4 regions of the Bradyrhizobium sp. AZCC 1588 genome follow, and region 1 is predicted to be linked to each of the others. Evidence: predicted binding sites of a transcription regulator. Region 1 holds the regulator's gene; each other region holds the start of a gene.
What was found. Region 1 encodes LexA, which represses DNA repair genes until DNA is damaged. Its sites were predicted from a motif close to TGTTCNNNNTGTGTTCNG; they were not measured.

Region 1 (3,970 bases):
AGCAAAACGCCTGCCGCTCTATGCTTTTTCCAACACCAATCCGGCCCATGTCACGCATTTTTCGCAGGCCTATGCGGATGTGCTCGGCCATTTCCGCGAGATATTCCTGTCCTCCAGCATCGGTTTGCGCAAACCCGACGCCGAAGCCTATGATCATGTGGTAAAAGCGATCGGCGTGCCGGCGTCGCGGATCCTGTTCTTCGACGACTCGGCTGCCAATATCGAAGGTGCGCGGGCGCGCGGCCTTTCTGCCATCCACGTGACATCGACGGATGACGTGGCGAGGGCACTGACCGCACTTGGAATTTGAAGGAGGTCTGCCCGTGGCGTTGATGCCGGTTGCCGATGCGCTTGCCGCGATTCTTGCCGGTGCAGAGGCGCTGCCCGAAGAAATGGCGGCGCTCGATGACGCGTATCACCGCATTCTCGCACGCGACGTCGCCGCGCGGCGGACACAGCCGCCGCAGGCGATGTCGGCGATGGACGGCTATGCGGTGCGCGCGGCTGACGCCGCCGATGTCAGCGCACGGCTGAAGGTGATCGGCGAGGTCGCCGCCGGCCGTCCGTTCGAGCGGAAGGTCGGCCCGGGCGAGGCGGTGCGGATCTTTACCGGCGGCGTGATCCCCGATGGCGCCGACGCCGTCATCATCCAGGAAGACACTGGCGTCGAAGGCGATCATATCACCATCACGGAAGCTGCCGTTCCGGGGCGGCATATCCGCGCCGCGGGCGTTGATTTCCGCGAAGGCGACGTCCTCCTCAAACGCGGGCGCCGCCTCACCGACCGCGACCTCTCACTCGCCGCCGGCATGAACTACCCGGAGCTTGCAGTGCACCGTCGCCCGAAAGTTGCGATGCTGGCGACCGGCGACGAACTGGTGATGCCGGGCGCAAGCCCCAGCCCCGGCCAGATCGTCTATTCCAACGGCTACAGCTTGCGGGCGCTGGCGCGAGCCGAAGGGGCAGAAATCATTGACCTCGGAATCGCCGCCGACACCGTCGCCGCGACCACGGAAGGCATCCGCCGTGCCCGCAAGGCCGATGCCGACATCCTGATCACCATGGGCGGCGCTTCGGTCGGCGACCACGACCTCGTCAAGCGGTCGCTGGAGGCCGAGGCCGTCGCCATCGCGTTCTGGCGGATCGCGATGCGGCCGGGCAAGCCGATGATGCATGGCAGGCTGGAGGCGATGCGGGTGATCGGCCTGCCCGGCAATCCCGTTTCCTCCTATGTCTGCGGCTTCCTGTTCCTGGTGCCGCTGATTCGCGCTCTATCGGGCCGCGATACCATCCATCACCCGCGCGAAAGCGCCCTGCTCGGCCGCGATCTCGCCGCCAACGACCAGCGCGAAGACTATCTTCGCGCCTACCTCGAAACGCGCGACGACGGCACGCTGGTCGCCGTGCCGGTGAACCATCAGGACTCGTCGCTATCAGGGAATCTCGCTGCGGCACGGGCACTTGTGATACGTCCGCCGTTCGCGCCGGCTGCCGCAAAGGGCTCGCCTTGCGAGCTGCTCCGGCTGCCGGAATGACGCCTGAACCGCGCTCCGACAGCACTTTGGGCCGGAACCGCAATGCGTTCACCTGAAATTAAGTGGTTGCGGAACACATATCGAACATATAGTGTCCGTTCATGATTTGTTTCGACTGCTAGTGTCTTTGATTGAGAGTTTGGGGACTCCACGATCTGGGCTCTGAAGATTCGGAACGAGACGACGCCAACCGGGGGATTGCTCGCGATGCTTACGCGCAAACAGTACGAACTTCTGCGTTTCATCAATGAACGGCTGAAAGAGGCCGGCGTGCCGCCCTCCTTCGACGAGATGAAGGACGCGCTCGATCTGCGCTCGAAATCCGGAATCCACCGCCTCATCACGGCATTGGAGGAGCGCGGCTTCATCCGTCGCCTGCCCAACCGCGCCCGCGCCATCGAAGTCATCAAGCTGCCTGAGCTCGCAGCCGCCGCCAACAGCCGCCGCGGCTTCACGCCGAGCGTTATCGAGGGCACGCTCGGCAAGCGCACGGTGAGCGCGCCGGCCGCCGAGGACGACGGCAATCGCCCGGTCGCCGTGCCTGTCATGGGCCGGATTGCCGCCGGTACGCCGATCGAGGCGCTGCAGACCCGCAGCCACACCATCAGCGTACCGCCTGACATGCTCGGCTCCGGTGAACATTACGCGCTCGAAGTGCGCGGCGATTCCATGGTGGACGCCGGCATTCTCGACGGCGACATGGCGCTGATCCAACGCAACGAAACCGCCGACACCGGCGACATCGTCGTGGCGCTGATCGACGAGGAGGAAGCGACGCTGAAGCGCTTCCGCCGCCGCGGCGCCTCGATTGCGCTCGAGCCTGCCAACACCGCTTATGAAGTCCGCATCCTGCCGCCGAACCGGGTCCGGATTCAGGGCAAGCTGATCGGGCTGTACCGCAAATACTGACCCATTATGCCGTCCGGGCCGTGACGGAAAAGAGCCCCGGCCCGTGGCCGGGGTTTTTTGTTGCACGTGTGGAACTAAGGCACGTTAGCGCGTTTGTGAATGTGGCGCAGTGCGCCAGTCGCAGAATTGCCCAGAACAGAGAAAAGGCTCTGCGCCATGTCCACTCTGATAGAGGCCTGTGCCTCCTTCTAGACACGGGTCAGCTATCTCAAACGAGGGAGCCATCCGATGTGTGACTATAGCCTGCATGCTGTGGCTACGCGGCCTGCCGAGGTCGGCGAGACGCTGATCACGACGACATTCCGCGGTACATCGACCCGCGGCTTTGCGTCGGAACGCGAGCCTGCAGTGGCGGTCTGCATGCTTCCCGGCACCGAACTGGCGTTCGCTGAGGACGTCAAATACGACAACCGGTGGATCTGGACTCGAACCACCGACTGGCGGGTCGGCAAGTTCAATCAAATCGACCCCCATATATCCGACCGTCACCATGACGCGATCGAATTTCCCGACGGAAGCCATGTGCTGGTGACGCAGCTTTGCGAAGGCCAGCGCGCGACCGTGCTGCAATTGCCGGTGGTCCAGACCGGTGGCGAACGCGCGCCGAAGGTGACGGAAGCGCCTCCGGCCGAATCGATCGTGACCGGATAAACGCCCACGCGAATACGATCCGCCGGTCCAGGCCGGCGGATCGTGGTGGTACATTTTTCAGAACTCGGCACCGCAGGGGGCAGTCGGTGGTCAACAAGGTTACGTGGCAAAAAGCCGGGCGCGTCACTGAGCCCGGGCGGTACATGTTCAGGTACGGCTGGCTCACCATCACGGCCGAAGATCTCGCAATCTGGCGGCAATTCCCCGACGCATCGTTCACCCTGGTCGCTCTGCCGTCGGCGCCCGACGCGCCCGAGGAATTCCATCTCGGCGCGTTCGAAATACCAGCCAAGCCCACGGTCGACGAGCACTGAAGACCGTCTACTCCTCCGCCTGAAGGTCTGCCTCGGCCGGCGTGGCATCGACGCTGCGCGGTGGCACGACGCGCGGCGCAAGCACCGTGGTGTCGGCCTCGCTCTCGTCGGCTATGGCCGGCGACCACGGGCGGTCGATGCCCCTCGGCTTGACCGCCTCGACGGCAAATCCCTCCCGGCTGCGCCGCAACGTCATCGCGCCCTGCCGCCGCAGTCGTTCGGCGCCGATGACGGAAGCACCGCATGCCGGCGGGGCCTGCCGCAGCGTCACAATGATTGCTGCGCGCTCGCAATCGTCCGAAAACGCCTCGGGTCTGAGCGCCTGCGCGATCAGGGCGCCGCCGGCGGATTGCACCACGCAGCCAAGATCGTCGCATGAGACACCTGACGTGAGCGAGGCGTCGGCCGCGGTTCGCGCGTCCGCATCCGCCGCCAGCCACTCCTTCAAAAGAAAGACGTCCCGAGACCCCTTGGCCGCGTGCATCAAATGTAGCCGGCCATCCTGGCCGCGCACCCCGACATGGCGTCCGTCGGCGGAAATCAGGATATCCGGCTGCGGCA
Region 2 (3,970 bases), 2.1 Mb from region 1:
CGAGGGGGCCGCCCGGCTCCTGCGGCGCAACGCTGAATTCAAGCCGCAGACATTTCCCGGCCGGCCTGCTGGCCGCGGCAGCGCCTGCGACGAGCCGTGCCAGCGTGTCGGTGGCGCGCCGGCTCTTCACCGGATACCAGATCAGATAGCTGCCGGTCGGCCACTTCGCGTAGGCTTCGGCGAATCCGCCGGCCAGCCGCTCGAATTCGTCCTTTTGCTCGAATGCGGGGTCGATCAGCACCAGACCGCGCCGCTCGTTGGGAGGCACGAAGGCCGGCAACGCCGTCCAGCCGTCTAGGTCGACCACCCGCGCCTGGCTGTCGCGGCGCAGTGCATCGATCAGTTGCCTGCGGGCATTGGGCTCGATTTCACAGGCCGTGAGGCGGTCCTGCGGCCGCAGCAGAGCGCGGGCGATCAGGGGCGATCCGGGATAGGCTTCCAGCTTGGCGGGGGCGTTGAATGCCCTGATGATATCGAGATAGGGGGTCACCAGCGGCAGCGCGCTTTCCGAGAACCGCGCCTGCATTACCCGCGCAATGCCGGTCAGCCATTCGCCGCCGCGGCGCGCCTCCTCAGCCGTAAGATCATAGCGCCCGGCGCCGGCATGGGTGTCGATGACGCGAAACGGGGCCTGCTTTTCCTGTAGATAGGTCAGCATGCGTACCAGCACGATGTGCTTGATGACATCGGCAAAGCCGCCGGCGTGAAAGGCGTGTCGGTAGTTCATGGCAATCGGCCGACCAATTGGAGAAGACGTATTGTCTTCTACTCGTCGGGGCCGGGCTTGTCCTCCTTCGCGAAACGCTTCGGAGGACCAGGGCTGAAAACCCGGCGAAGCAGCCTTGGCGAAGACGGGTCCTGCTTCGCAAACGCCTCACAAGCAGGGCCAAAATGCCGACGACGTTTTGGTGCAGATAGGTCCCGGCCATCCACGTGTCTTGCAGATGACGATAAGCCGTGGATGACCGGGAACGCAGACAACTTCGAGCAGTCTGCGCAAAGCGGGCCGCCATGCCTGGCATGGCGGTAAGCGGGTCTTCAGCCGCCCCGTACCGGCGGCATCACCACCTCGTCACGCCGGCAGGCGCGGCGGTCGATTTCGTCGCAGGCGCGGAATTGCATGTCCTTGTTCAGGCAGATCCGCACCTCGCTCAGGCGCCGGCTCGAGCAGGTCACCGAAATCGCCGAATTGCTCAAGCCCGGGTTGATCTTGATGAAGGCCTCTTCGAGATCGCCGGGGGCGATGGTCTTCTGCTCCGACAATTGCAGGAATTCCTCGGGAATCTTTACCGCCGCGCGCGCTTTCCGGGTGGTCTCGAAATAGGCTCGCGCGCCAAGGCCCGAACAGGTGCCGTGCTTGTCCCACTCGTTGAAGATCAGGCCGGGGGCCGGCATCAGGTCCAGCATCGAGGTCATGATGTTGCGATCGAGCCGCGGCGAGGGCCGCTGGCAATATTCGGGAAAGCCGCGCTCATATTGCGGCCACAGGCCGTGAACCACGAAGGAATAGGGGCGGCTGCACTGGGCCTGTGAGCGCCCGCTATTGCCACGCTCAGCCGCCGCCTCGCAGAAGGAGGGCGACCAGGAAAGAGCCAGGACATAAAAATCGAATTCGCCCGGCGCGTTCTGCCGGCGGTCCTGTGCGGACGCCGTCCCGGCCAAGACGACAACAAGAGCCAGCGAAATCAGAAGCCGCGAAATAATGATGGACCGGTGCATCGAACGCCCCCTCTACTCGACTACCGGGAGCCTAGCAGGGAGGCGGAACATTTCAAGAACAAAATTGAATTGACCCCAGAGTCGGCCCGAGTCAGCCGGATCGCTTGCCGGATTTCAGGGCGATCAGGGCCGCGCGGCCCGGCAGCCGGGGCTGTAGGCCCAGTTGCGGTCAAGCCCGGTTACGCACCATTCGACGCCCTGGCCGAAGCCGGCAAAGCCGCCATCCTCGATGATCGAGTAGTGCACGCTGCGCATCTTGCCGTCGCTCAGCATCACATCGCCACTGCAGTAGCGGCGCGGAATGTTGTCGGACTGCCAGGGCCGGAATGCGGTTTCGTGGATTCGGCCAAAGCCGGTGATCGTCAGCGCCGAATTCCAGAACTTGCCCTCCTTCTCCCGGAATTGGTACGCGATGGTCGACAGCGCCCGCTCGCATTCGGCGACGCGGCCGTCATACTTCGGACCTGACAGCCAGAAATTCAATTCCAAGGGATTGGCGGCCTGGGCGGCGTGGCTGGAGGCCAGCAAAGCGAGCGCCGCCGTTATCGGACCGAGTGCTCTCAAGGACTTCAACAAATTGCGCATGGGGAATCCGCCGGTAAGCCAACGCATGGGACGGTGCCGCGAAGCCCTGACAAGGTCAAGTGCAGCACGGCAACACTTGACAGCCAAGTCCGCCTCGTGCCGCAACCATTCTTTTCATGGCCATCGGCGCACACTATGGTGGGCTTCGAGCGAAATGGAGTCTGCGATGCGAAGAATTGTGGCCGCGAGCCTGATTGCCATGGGCGGAATGCTGGCGGGCGCGCCGGCGCAGGCGCAGTGGTGGGACATCGATACGGTACCGCCGTTCAAGGGCAATGACACCGGCGGCATCATCGCCTATCAGCTCGCGATGCAGGCCGACGCCCGCCAGCTCGCCGTCGATCACTGCGCCCGCTACGGCAAGGTGGTGAAATTCCTCGGCGCGCAGCCCAATTACGGCGGCTACGTTTCCTTTGCCTGCCGCTGGGTGCCCTATGGCGCCGCTGAGCGGCCGCTGCGCACGCTTTACTGAGCGCTGCCGCTACCTGTTTTCCGGCTGGACATGTTTTCGCCACGCGGAGCGTGTGTTCACTTCGCGCGAAGACGAATGCCATGGAAGAATTCAGCGGGGGCCTATCTATGAGACGATTGCTTCTTGTGTCTTGCTCGGCCGTTGGTGTGCTTGCTCTGTTGTCGGCGAGCAGCGCTATCGCCGTGGAGCTGCCGATGCGCAAGGCCGGCCTATGGGAGATGAAGGTGCTGAGCACGGGCGCGCCGGTGCCTGAGATGACGATGCAGCAATGCACCGACGAGACCACCGACAAGGACATGAGCACCGCGTTCTCGCCGATGGCCAAGGAGATGTGCTCGAAGCAGGATATCCAGAAGACGGCGGCGGGGTATGTCACCGATTCCGTCTGCGGCATCGCCGGCATGACGATCAAGTCGCATGCCGAGATTACCGGCGACTTCAATTCCGCCTATACCGTGAAATCGACCTCGCGCAGCGAGGGTGGCCCGGCTGGTGGGGGGCGCGACAACACCACGACGATCGAGGCCAAATGGCTTGGCGCCTGCAAGAGCGATCAGAAGCCCGGTGACACCATGATGCCCGGCGGCATGAAAATGAACATCAAGGACATGGAAAAGCTGAAGTCCATGATGCCGAAGAAGTAAGCGAGCTACTTCGCCCCAACTACACCGGCACCCTTACCGCCGCCCGCAATCCGCCCATCGGACTGTCGCCGAGCGTGATGTCGCCGCCGTGCGAGCGGGCGATGTCGCGGGCAATGGCGAGGCCGAGGCCCGTGCCGCCCTCGTCCTGGTTACGGGCATCGTCGAGCCGCAGGAACGGCTTGAACACTTCCTCGCGCATGTTGACCGGAATGCCCGGCCCGTCGTCGTCGACCGTCACCGTCAGATAGCGGTGATCGCGGTGCCCGGTGATCGCGACCGTGTTGGCGTGGCGCGCCGCATTGGAAACCAGGTTGGCGATGCAGCGCTTGAACGAGGCCGGTTTCACCGTCACCACCGGCAGGCCGTGGAACGTCACGGTTGCGGTATGGCCGTGGCGCTCGGCATCGCTGCGCAATTCCTCCAGCGCCATCGCCATGTCGGTCGGCTGCGCGATCTCGCCGCTGTCGCCGCGCGCAAAGGCGAGATAGGCCTCCAGCATGCCGGCCATCTCGTCGACGTCCTTGCGCATGCCGTCGACTTCGGGACTGTC
Region 3 (3,970 bases), 100 kb from region 1:
ACGCCATTTCCGCGCGAGTCGCGCTATACAATTCTCCAGCGGCGCGGGCGCTCGCGTCACAACAACGCTTCAGGCCTAGCGGGAAGCGGACAAAACTGGGGAAAGATCATGAAGAAGTATCTGTTAGCTACAGTTGCTCTCATTGCGTTCGCTGCACCCGCGGCGGCGGCCGACCTCGCTGCGCGTCCTTACACCAAGGCGCCGCCAGCCCCGATCGCCGCCGTGTACGACTGGAGCGGCTTCTACATCGGCGCCAACGGCGGCTGGGGTACGAGCCAGAAGTGCTGGGACCTCGTGACGGTGGGCGGCGCGTTCATCGCGGACGAGGGTTGCCATGACGCAGACGGCGCCACCGCCGGCGGTCAGATCGGTTATCGCTGGCAGGCCGGCACCTGGGTGTTCGGTCTTGAAGGCCAGGGCAACTGGGCCGACTTCCGGGGCAGCAATGTGAGCCTGATCGATCCGACGCTCCGCAACGAATCGCGCATCGATGCGTTCGGCCTGATCACAGGCCAGATCGGCTACGCCGCCAACAACGTTCTGTTCTATGTCAAAGGTGGTGCGGCCGTTACGGCGGATCGTTTCCGCCAGTTTGATGTTCCCACCGGCGTCCTAGTTGCCGCCACCGGGGATGACACTCGTTGGGGCGCCAGCGTCGGCGCGGGCATCGAATTCGGCTTCGCTCCCAACTGGTCGGCCGGCGTCGAGTACAATCACCTGTTCATGCAGGACCGCACCCACGACTTCGTCACACCGGCCGGCGTCCTCTTCGGCACCGACCGCATCAGCCAGGATGTCGACCTCGTGACCGTTCGCGTCAACTATCGTTGGGGTGGCCCGGTCATCGCGAGGTACTGATCGCAACGCCAGCGCGGAACTACGGAAAGGCCGGCTTCACGCCGGCCTTTTTGTTTGGCTGCTGATACGATCAGGACGTCGACATGGTCACCGCGCGCATCAGCGTAAGTTCGGCGGCCCGGTGATCGCCAAGTACTGATCGTGGACGTTTTCGACCCGACGCTGAAAAGGCCGGCCCCGCGCCGGCCCTTTGTTTTGGTTGTAGCTCGGCACAATTGCTGCCCGCTGCGGTTGTGTCGCCCACGATTTTGACCCACATGTGGTATTCCGGCGACAGCATTTTTCGGGAACTTCGCGCTATATCGCCAAGCAACCTCAAATTGACGGCTGAGGAAAGTTGCGTTGGAGCCGCGAAAGGAAAAAGAAAGTGAAAAAGATTCTACTGACCACCACTGGCCTGATCGCGCTTGGTATGGCGCCCGCGATGGCCGCCGATCTCGCTGCCAGGCCCTACACCAAGGCGCCGCCGATGGCGGTTGCGGTGTACAACTGGAGCGGCTTCTACGCCGGCGTTAACGGCGGCTGGGGATCGAGCCGACAGCGTTGGGACGAGACCACTTTCGGCGTCGCTCCGATGGGCAGCCATGACGCAACCGGCGGCACCGTCGGTGGTCAGATCGGCTACCGCTGGCAGGCCGCCTCGTGGGTGTTCGGCGTGGAAGCGCAGGGCAACTGGGCTGACTTCCATGGCAGCAATGCGATCCCGCTTCTTCCGGCGTTCACCAACGACACGCGTGTCGATGCCTTCGGGTTGTTCACCGGTCAGGTCGGCTACGCAGCGAACAACGTCCTGTTCTACCTCAAGGGCGGCGCCGCCGTGACCTCCGATCGCTACCGTTTGCTTACGACCGGCACCGGTGTCTCGCTCGCCAACAGCGTCGATGACACCCGTTGGGGTGGTGTCGTCGGCGTTGGCCTGGAATATGGCTTCGCCCCGAACTGGTCGGCCGGCATCGAATACAATCACATGTTCATGCAGGACAAGACCTATAACTTCGTGAGCAACGGCGTCGTTTTCCCGGCTGGCACAACGGTGGCCCAGACCCGCATCCGTCAGGACGTTGATGTCATCACCGCTCGCATCAACTACAAGTTCGGCGGGTACTGATCTCCACGTCACCTGAGTTCCCAAGATTGAGAAAAGGCCGGCCTTGCGCCGGCCTTTTTTTGTGCGCCACTGCTGACGGCTGCTGCCAAAACGCTGATGACGCAAAACAATCCGTTGATGATTCGCGCGCGGCACTGGAAATTCCCTGCCGTTCTTCCTATGTTCCGACTTTCAATCAACGGCGCCTGATCCCGGCCTTGCCCGGCGATGCGCGCCCAACGCGGCGCGTAATCGCGCGTCTGGAAATGCCGATATGGATGAAGTGCTAAGGGCGAAGCGCCAACAGAACGCCGGCTCCGCATCGCGTGCGATTACCATCCGCGGTGCGCGCGAGCACAATCTCAAGAATGTCGATCTCGAGATTCCCCGCGACAAGCTCGTCGTGTTCACCGGCCTCTCCGGCTCCGGCAAATCCTCGCTCGCCTTCGATACCATCTATGCCGAGGGCCAGCGCCGCTACGTCGAGTCGCTCTCCGCTTACGCGCGTCAGTTTCTGGAGATGATGCAGAAGCCGGATGTCGATCAGATCGACGGCCTGTCTCCTGCGATCTCGATCGAGCAGAAGACCACCTCGAAGAACCCGCGCTCCACGGTCGGCACCGTCACCGAGATCTACGACTACATGCGCTTGCTATGGGCGCGCGTCGGCGTACCCTATTCGCCGGCCACCGGATTGCCGATTGAAAGCCAGGTCGTCTCGCAGATGGTCGATCGCGTGCTGGCGCTGCCCGAAGGCACCCGGCTCTATCTGCTGGCGCCGGTCGTGCGCGGCCGCAAAGGCGAGTACAAGAAAGAGCTCGCCGAATGGCTCAAGAAGGGTTTTCAGCGCGTCAAGATTGACGGCACCTTCTATGAGCTGTCGGAGGCGCCGACGCTCGACAAGAAATTCCCGCACGACATCGACGTCGTGGTCGATCGCATCGTGGTCCGTTCCGATCTCGGCCAGCGGCTCGCCGAAAGCTTTGAGACCGCGCTGAAGCTCGCCGAGGGACTCGCGGTGATCGAATATGCCGACGCGCCGGCGGGCGCGCCTGCGGCCGAGGACAAGAAGAAAACCGCAAAGATCCACGACAAGAGCGGGCCGGAGCGGATTCTGTTCTCGGAGAAATTCGCCTGCCCGGTTTCCGGATTCACAATTCCTGAAATCGAGCCGCGGTTGTTCTCGTTCAACAATCCCTATGGCGCCTGCCCCGCCTGCGGCGGCCTCGGCATCGAGCAGCACATCGACGAGGACCTCGTCATTCCCGACAAGGAATTGACCTTGCGCAAGGGCGCAATCGCGCCCTGGGCCAAGTCGTCCTCGCCCTATTACATCCAGACGCTGACCGCGCTCGGAAAGTTCTACAAGTTCACGCTCGACACCAAGTGGAAGGACCTGCCGAAGAAGACGCAAGGAGCCCTGCTGCACGGCTCCGGCGACGACGAGATAAAATTCTCCTACGAGGATGGCGTTCGCTCCTACGATACCAAAAAGCCGTTCGAGGGCGTCATCACCAACCTCGAGCGCCGCTACCGCGAGACCGAGAGCGAATGGGCGCGCGAGGAGCTGGCAAAGTATTTCTCCGATATCCCCTGCGAGGCCTGCAAGGGCCATCGGCTCAAGCCGGAGGCGCTCTGCGTCAAGATCGGCGGCAAGCATATCGGCGAGATCTCGGAAATGTCGGTGAAGCGCGCCGGCGAATGGTTCGAAAGCGTACCGAAGGCGCTCAACGACCAGCAGAATGAGATTGCCGCGCGCGTCCTGAAGGAGATCCGCGAGCGGCTGTCCTTCCTGCTCGACGTCGGCCTGAATTACCTCACGCTCTCGCGCTCTTCCGGCACGCTCTCCGGCGGCGAAAGCCAGCGCATCCGCCTCGCTTCGCAGATCGGCTCGGGGCTGACCGGCGTGCTCTATGTGCTGGACGAGCCCTCGATCGGCCTGCACCAGCGCGACAATGCGCGCCTGCTGGAGACGCTGAAGCGGCTGCGCGACCTCGGCAATACCGTGATCGTGGTCGAGCATGA
Region 4 (3,970 bases), 2.8 Mb from region 1:
GGCGGCCAGCGCCGTGACGGTGCCGATCAGCACCAGCGCGGCCATCGCAACATAGCCCCACATCCACGCCGAGCTACGCCCGATTCCGGTGTCCTCGAACGCGCTTACGAGGAACAGCACGCCGGCGGTCGAGACCAACATGCCGATCCGGTAGGCCGCGACGTAGGAGGCCATCCCGGCGGCCTGTTCGCTTTCCAGCAGGCTCTCGACGCGGAATGCGTCGACCACGATGTCCTGCGTCGAGGACATGGTGGCGACCAGAAGTGCGCCGAGCGCCACGAACAGCGGCGAGCGCACCGGGTCGGTCAGCGCCAGCAGCAGAATCGCGCCGATCAGGAGCAGTTGCGAGAACACCAGCCAGCCGCGCCTGCGGCCGAACGCGCGCGTGAAGATCGGCACATGCAGCGCATCGACCAGCGGCGCCCATGCAAATTTCAGCGTGTAGGGCGTACCGACCAGCGCGAACAGTCCGATGGTGCCGAGATCGACACCGGATTCGCGCATCCACACCAGCAGCGTCGATCCGGACAGCGCCAGCGGCAGCCCGGAGGAAAAGCCGAGCAGCAGCACGATCAGCACGCGCGGCTGGAGGTACACGGCCCAAGCCTCGCGCCAGTTTGGCGCGGGGGTTTTCTCAGGTGCGGAGGTGGCTTCTGGTGCGGTCATGCAGGGGTGTTAGCAGAGATTCGGTGCCACTTCCCCTCTCCCCTTGTGGGAGAGGGTGGATCGAATGAGCGTAGCTCATTCGAGACGGGTGAGGGGTCTGTCTCCGCGGAAAGAACCCCTCATCCGCCTTCCCTTCGGGAACGCACCTTCTCCCACAAGGGGAGAAGGGAAGAAACTACTCCCCCGCCTGCAGCTTGCGCGGGGCGGGGAACAGCTCGGGGGTGCTGTTCTTGACGAAGCGCGGCACTTCCACCGGCGCATCGGTCTTGCTGAAATCGAGTTCCTCGATCCGCCCGGCACGCTTTTCGATCTTGTCGGCGGAGATCAGGATCTGGCGGACGTCCTCGTTGACGTCGCCAAAATGCTTTTGCAGCTTCAGCACGCGGTCGCGAAGGCGGCCCAGATCGTCGCCGAGATTGAGCACTTCGGTGCGGATCTGGTCGGCGGCATCGCGCATGCGCGCGTCTTTCAGGATCTGCTGCATCACCTGGATCGCCAGCATCAATAGCGAGGGCGACACCAGTACGACGCGGGCGCGGTAGGCTTTTTGGATCACGTCGTCAAAGCCATCGTGGATTTCGGCATAGACCGATTCCGATGGCACGAACATCAGCGCCGTATCCTGGGTCTCGCCGGCGATCAGGTACTTTTCGGCGATGTCATTGACGTGTTTCATCACGTCGTTGCGCAGGCGCTGCGTGGCGAATTTGCGCTCCTCGTCGCTGCGCGCGTCGTGCAGCGCGGTCATCGCCTCCAGCGGAAATTTGGCGTCGATGCAGAGCGGGCGCTGATCCGGCAGGAACACCACGCAATCCGGCCGTTTGCCCGACGAGAGCGTGTATTGGAACTCGTACGAGCCCTGCGGCATGCCGTCTTGCACGATCGCTTCCATCCGCGCCTGGCCGAAGGCGCCGCGCGACTGCTTGTTGGCGAGCACGTCGCGGAGCGTAGTCACTTGAGACGTCAGGTCGGTGAGGTTCTTGTGCGCGTTGTCGATGATGCCGAGCCGCTCGTGCAGCACCCGCAAGCTATCCATGGTGTGGCGCGTGGTCGCTTCCATCGACTGGCCGACGCGGTGCGTCACCGAATCCAGCCGCTCGTTGACCGCGCGCGCCATCTCGGCCTGGCGGCCGGTCAGCGCCTGCGCCATGGCGTCGACCCGTCCGGTCGATTCGCTCTGCGCCCGCAGCATCTCGCTCAGCCGTTCTTCCAGCTCGTCGGCGCGGATCGCCTGCGCCATTGCCAGTTCCGCGCCGCGGCGACCGGAGCGGGCGATGACTATGGCAATCGCCAGCAGCAGCACCAGCGCCAGCGCGCCGAAGCCCGCCAGCGCCTCGCCCACGTGAATCGGCAGGTCGCCGACGGTGAAGAGGATTTCGTTCATGTCAGCTTTGTAGCCCGATTCGCCGACTTGCGCGAACGAAGAGGGAACATTTATGGTAAATGATGGATCAATTTTCGTGGTTAACGCCGCGTTGAAAATCATGGTTAAGGGCGCCTTAACGGCCGCCGCGGCGGATTGACCCCGGCAGGTCAGCGGCTTAAATCCCGCGCCAGAGAAAAATCATGGCCATCAGAGAAATCATCATCCTGCCGGACAAGCAGTTGCGGCTCGTCTCCAAACCTGTCGAAAAGGTGACGACGGAGATCCGCAAGCTCGCCGACGACATGTTCGAAACCATGTACGACGCGCCTGGCATTGGTCTGGCCGCGATCCAGGTCGCGCAACCTTTGCGATTGATCACCATGGACCTCGCCAAGAAGGACGAGAACGGCGAGACCAAGCCGAAGCCGCGGGTGTTCATCAACCCGGAAATTATCTCCTCGTCCGAGGAAATGTCGGTCTACGAGGAGGGCTGCCTTTCGATCCCCGAATATTACGAGGAGGTCGAACGCCCGGCGCGGGTTCGCATCCGCTATATCGATCTCGACGGCAAGGTGCATGAGGAGGACGCCGACGGGCTGTTCGCCACCTGCATCCAGCATGAAATCGACCACCTCAACGGCGTGCTGTTCGTGGACTATCTGTCGAAGCTGAAGCGCGACCGCGTGATGAAGAAGTTTACGAAAGCCGCCAAGCGCGCGGCGGGGTGAATAAGCGAGCAGTGTTGCCCCACACTCGATCTGCTCTCCCCCTTGCGGGGGAGAGCTGGAGAGGGGGTAGCCACGAGCACCGTCCGTGGGGCTTACCCCTCTCCCTAACCCTCCCCCGCAAGGGGGGAGGGAACGCACCGAGTTCTTGTTATGCCACTCCGCCTGATCTTCATGGGCACGCCCGATTTCGCAGTGCCGACGCTGCTCGAACTCGTGGCCCATGGCCACGAGGTCGTGGCCGTCTACACCCGCGCGCCGAAACCTGGCGGCCGCCGTGGGCTGCAATTGCAGCCGACCCCGGTCGAGCAGGAAGCGCGGCGGCTTGGGATTCCCGTGCGGACGCCGGCAACGCTGAAGACGCCGGAAGCGCTCGCCGAATTCCGCGCGCACAATGCCGACGCCGCCGTCGTCGTCGCCTACGGCATGATCCTGCCGCAGGCCATTCTCGACGCGCCGCGCTACGGCTGCTTCAATCTGCATGCTTCGCTACTGCCGCGCTGGCGCGGCGCCGCCCCGATCAACCGCGCTATCATGGCAGGCGATGCCGAGACCGGCGTGATGGTGATGAAGATGGATGTTGGCCTCGACACCGGCGACGTCGCGATGGCCGAGCGGCTCGCGATCACGGACTTAATGACGGCCGCCGATCTGCACGACGCGCTGGCGCCGCTCGGAGCCGACCTGATGGTGCGCGCCATGGGCGGGCTCGAGCGCGGCGGGTTACAGCTCAAGAAACAGAGCGAAGACGCCGTGACCTACGCCGCCAAGATCGACAAGACCGAGGCGCGGATCGACTGGAAGCGACCGGCGCGCGAGGTGCTGCGGCATATTCACGGGCTGTCGCCGTTTCCGGGCGCCTGGTGCGAGTTGGCTACCGACGGCGAGCCGGCGCGGATCAAGATTCTGCGCTGTGAGTTGGCGAAAGGTTCAGGTGCGCCCGGCGACGTGCTCGACGATGGTTTGACGATTGCCTGTGGCGACGGCGCGATCCGCATTCTGGAACTGCAACGCGAAGGCAAGGCGCGGATGAAGGCCGCGGATTTCCTGCGCGGCACGCCGCTGAAGGCTGGTGCGCGGTTTGCGTGACACTGTCATACCCCGCGAAAGCGGGGTATCCAGTACGCCGCGGCCCCTGAGAATAAATATGAACTTCACGGCGTACTGGATCGTCCGCCGGAGCCTGTCATCCGGCCGGCCAAAGGCCGGACCG

Region 2: V1277_RS20505 (ribonuclease T2) is a predicted target of LexA. The motif match lies at 1,763-1,780, and genes of this name have one in related genera.
Region 3: uvrA (excinuclease ABC subunit UvrA) is a predicted target of LexA. The motif match lies at 2,116-2,133, and genes of this name have one in related genera.
Region 4: V1277_RS17345 (DNA recombination protein RmuC) is a predicted target of LexA. The motif match lies at 2,082-2,099, and genes of this name have one in related genera.

The regions. Positions count from the first base shown of each region.
Region 1 is NZ_JAZHSC010000001.1:6,485,836-6,489,805, reverse strand. Features, by position in the region: gene V1277_RS30210 (HAD family hydrolase) at 1-310, shown strand, start outside; gene V1277_RS30205 (molybdopterin molybdotransferase MoeA) at 324-1,535, shown strand; gene lexA (transcriptional repressor LexA) at 1,743-2,444, shown strand; gene V1277_RS30195 (hypothetical protein) at 2,673-3,095, shown strand; gene V1277_RS30190 (hypothetical protein) at 3,182-3,409, shown strand; gene V1277_RS30185 (ComEC/Rec2 family competence protein) at 3,417-3,970, opposite strand, start outside.
Region 2 is NZ_JAZHSC010000001.1:4,374,634-4,378,603, forward strand. Features, by position in the region: gene V1277_RS20500 (23S rRNA (adenine(2030)-N(6))-methyltransferase RlmJ) at 1-727, opposite strand, end outside; gene V1277_RS20505 (ribonuclease T2) at 1,039-1,719, opposite strand; gene V1277_RS20510 (hypothetical protein) at 1,843-2,304, opposite strand; gene V1277_RS20515 (hypothetical protein) at 2,471-2,776, shown strand; gene V1277_RS20520 (DUF3617 domain-containing protein) at 2,884-3,420, shown strand; gene V1277_RS20525 (ATP-binding protein) at 3,440-3,970, opposite strand, start outside.
Region 3 is NZ_JAZHSC010000001.1:6,590,567-6,594,536, reverse strand. Features, by position in the region: gene V1277_RS30700 (outer membrane protein) at 109-858, shown strand; gene V1277_RS30695 (outer membrane protein) at 1,226-1,966, shown strand; gene uvrA (excinuclease ABC subunit UvrA) at 2,220-3,970, shown strand, end outside.
Region 4 is NZ_JAZHSC010000001.1:3,703,827-3,707,796, forward strand. Features, by position in the region: gene V1277_RS17340 (AmpG family muropeptide MFS transporter) at 1-666, opposite strand, end outside; gene V1277_RS17345 (DNA recombination protein RmuC) at 842-2,050, opposite strand; gene def (peptide deformylase) at 2,233-2,760, shown strand; gene fmt (methionyl-tRNA formyltransferase) at 2,911-3,846, shown strand.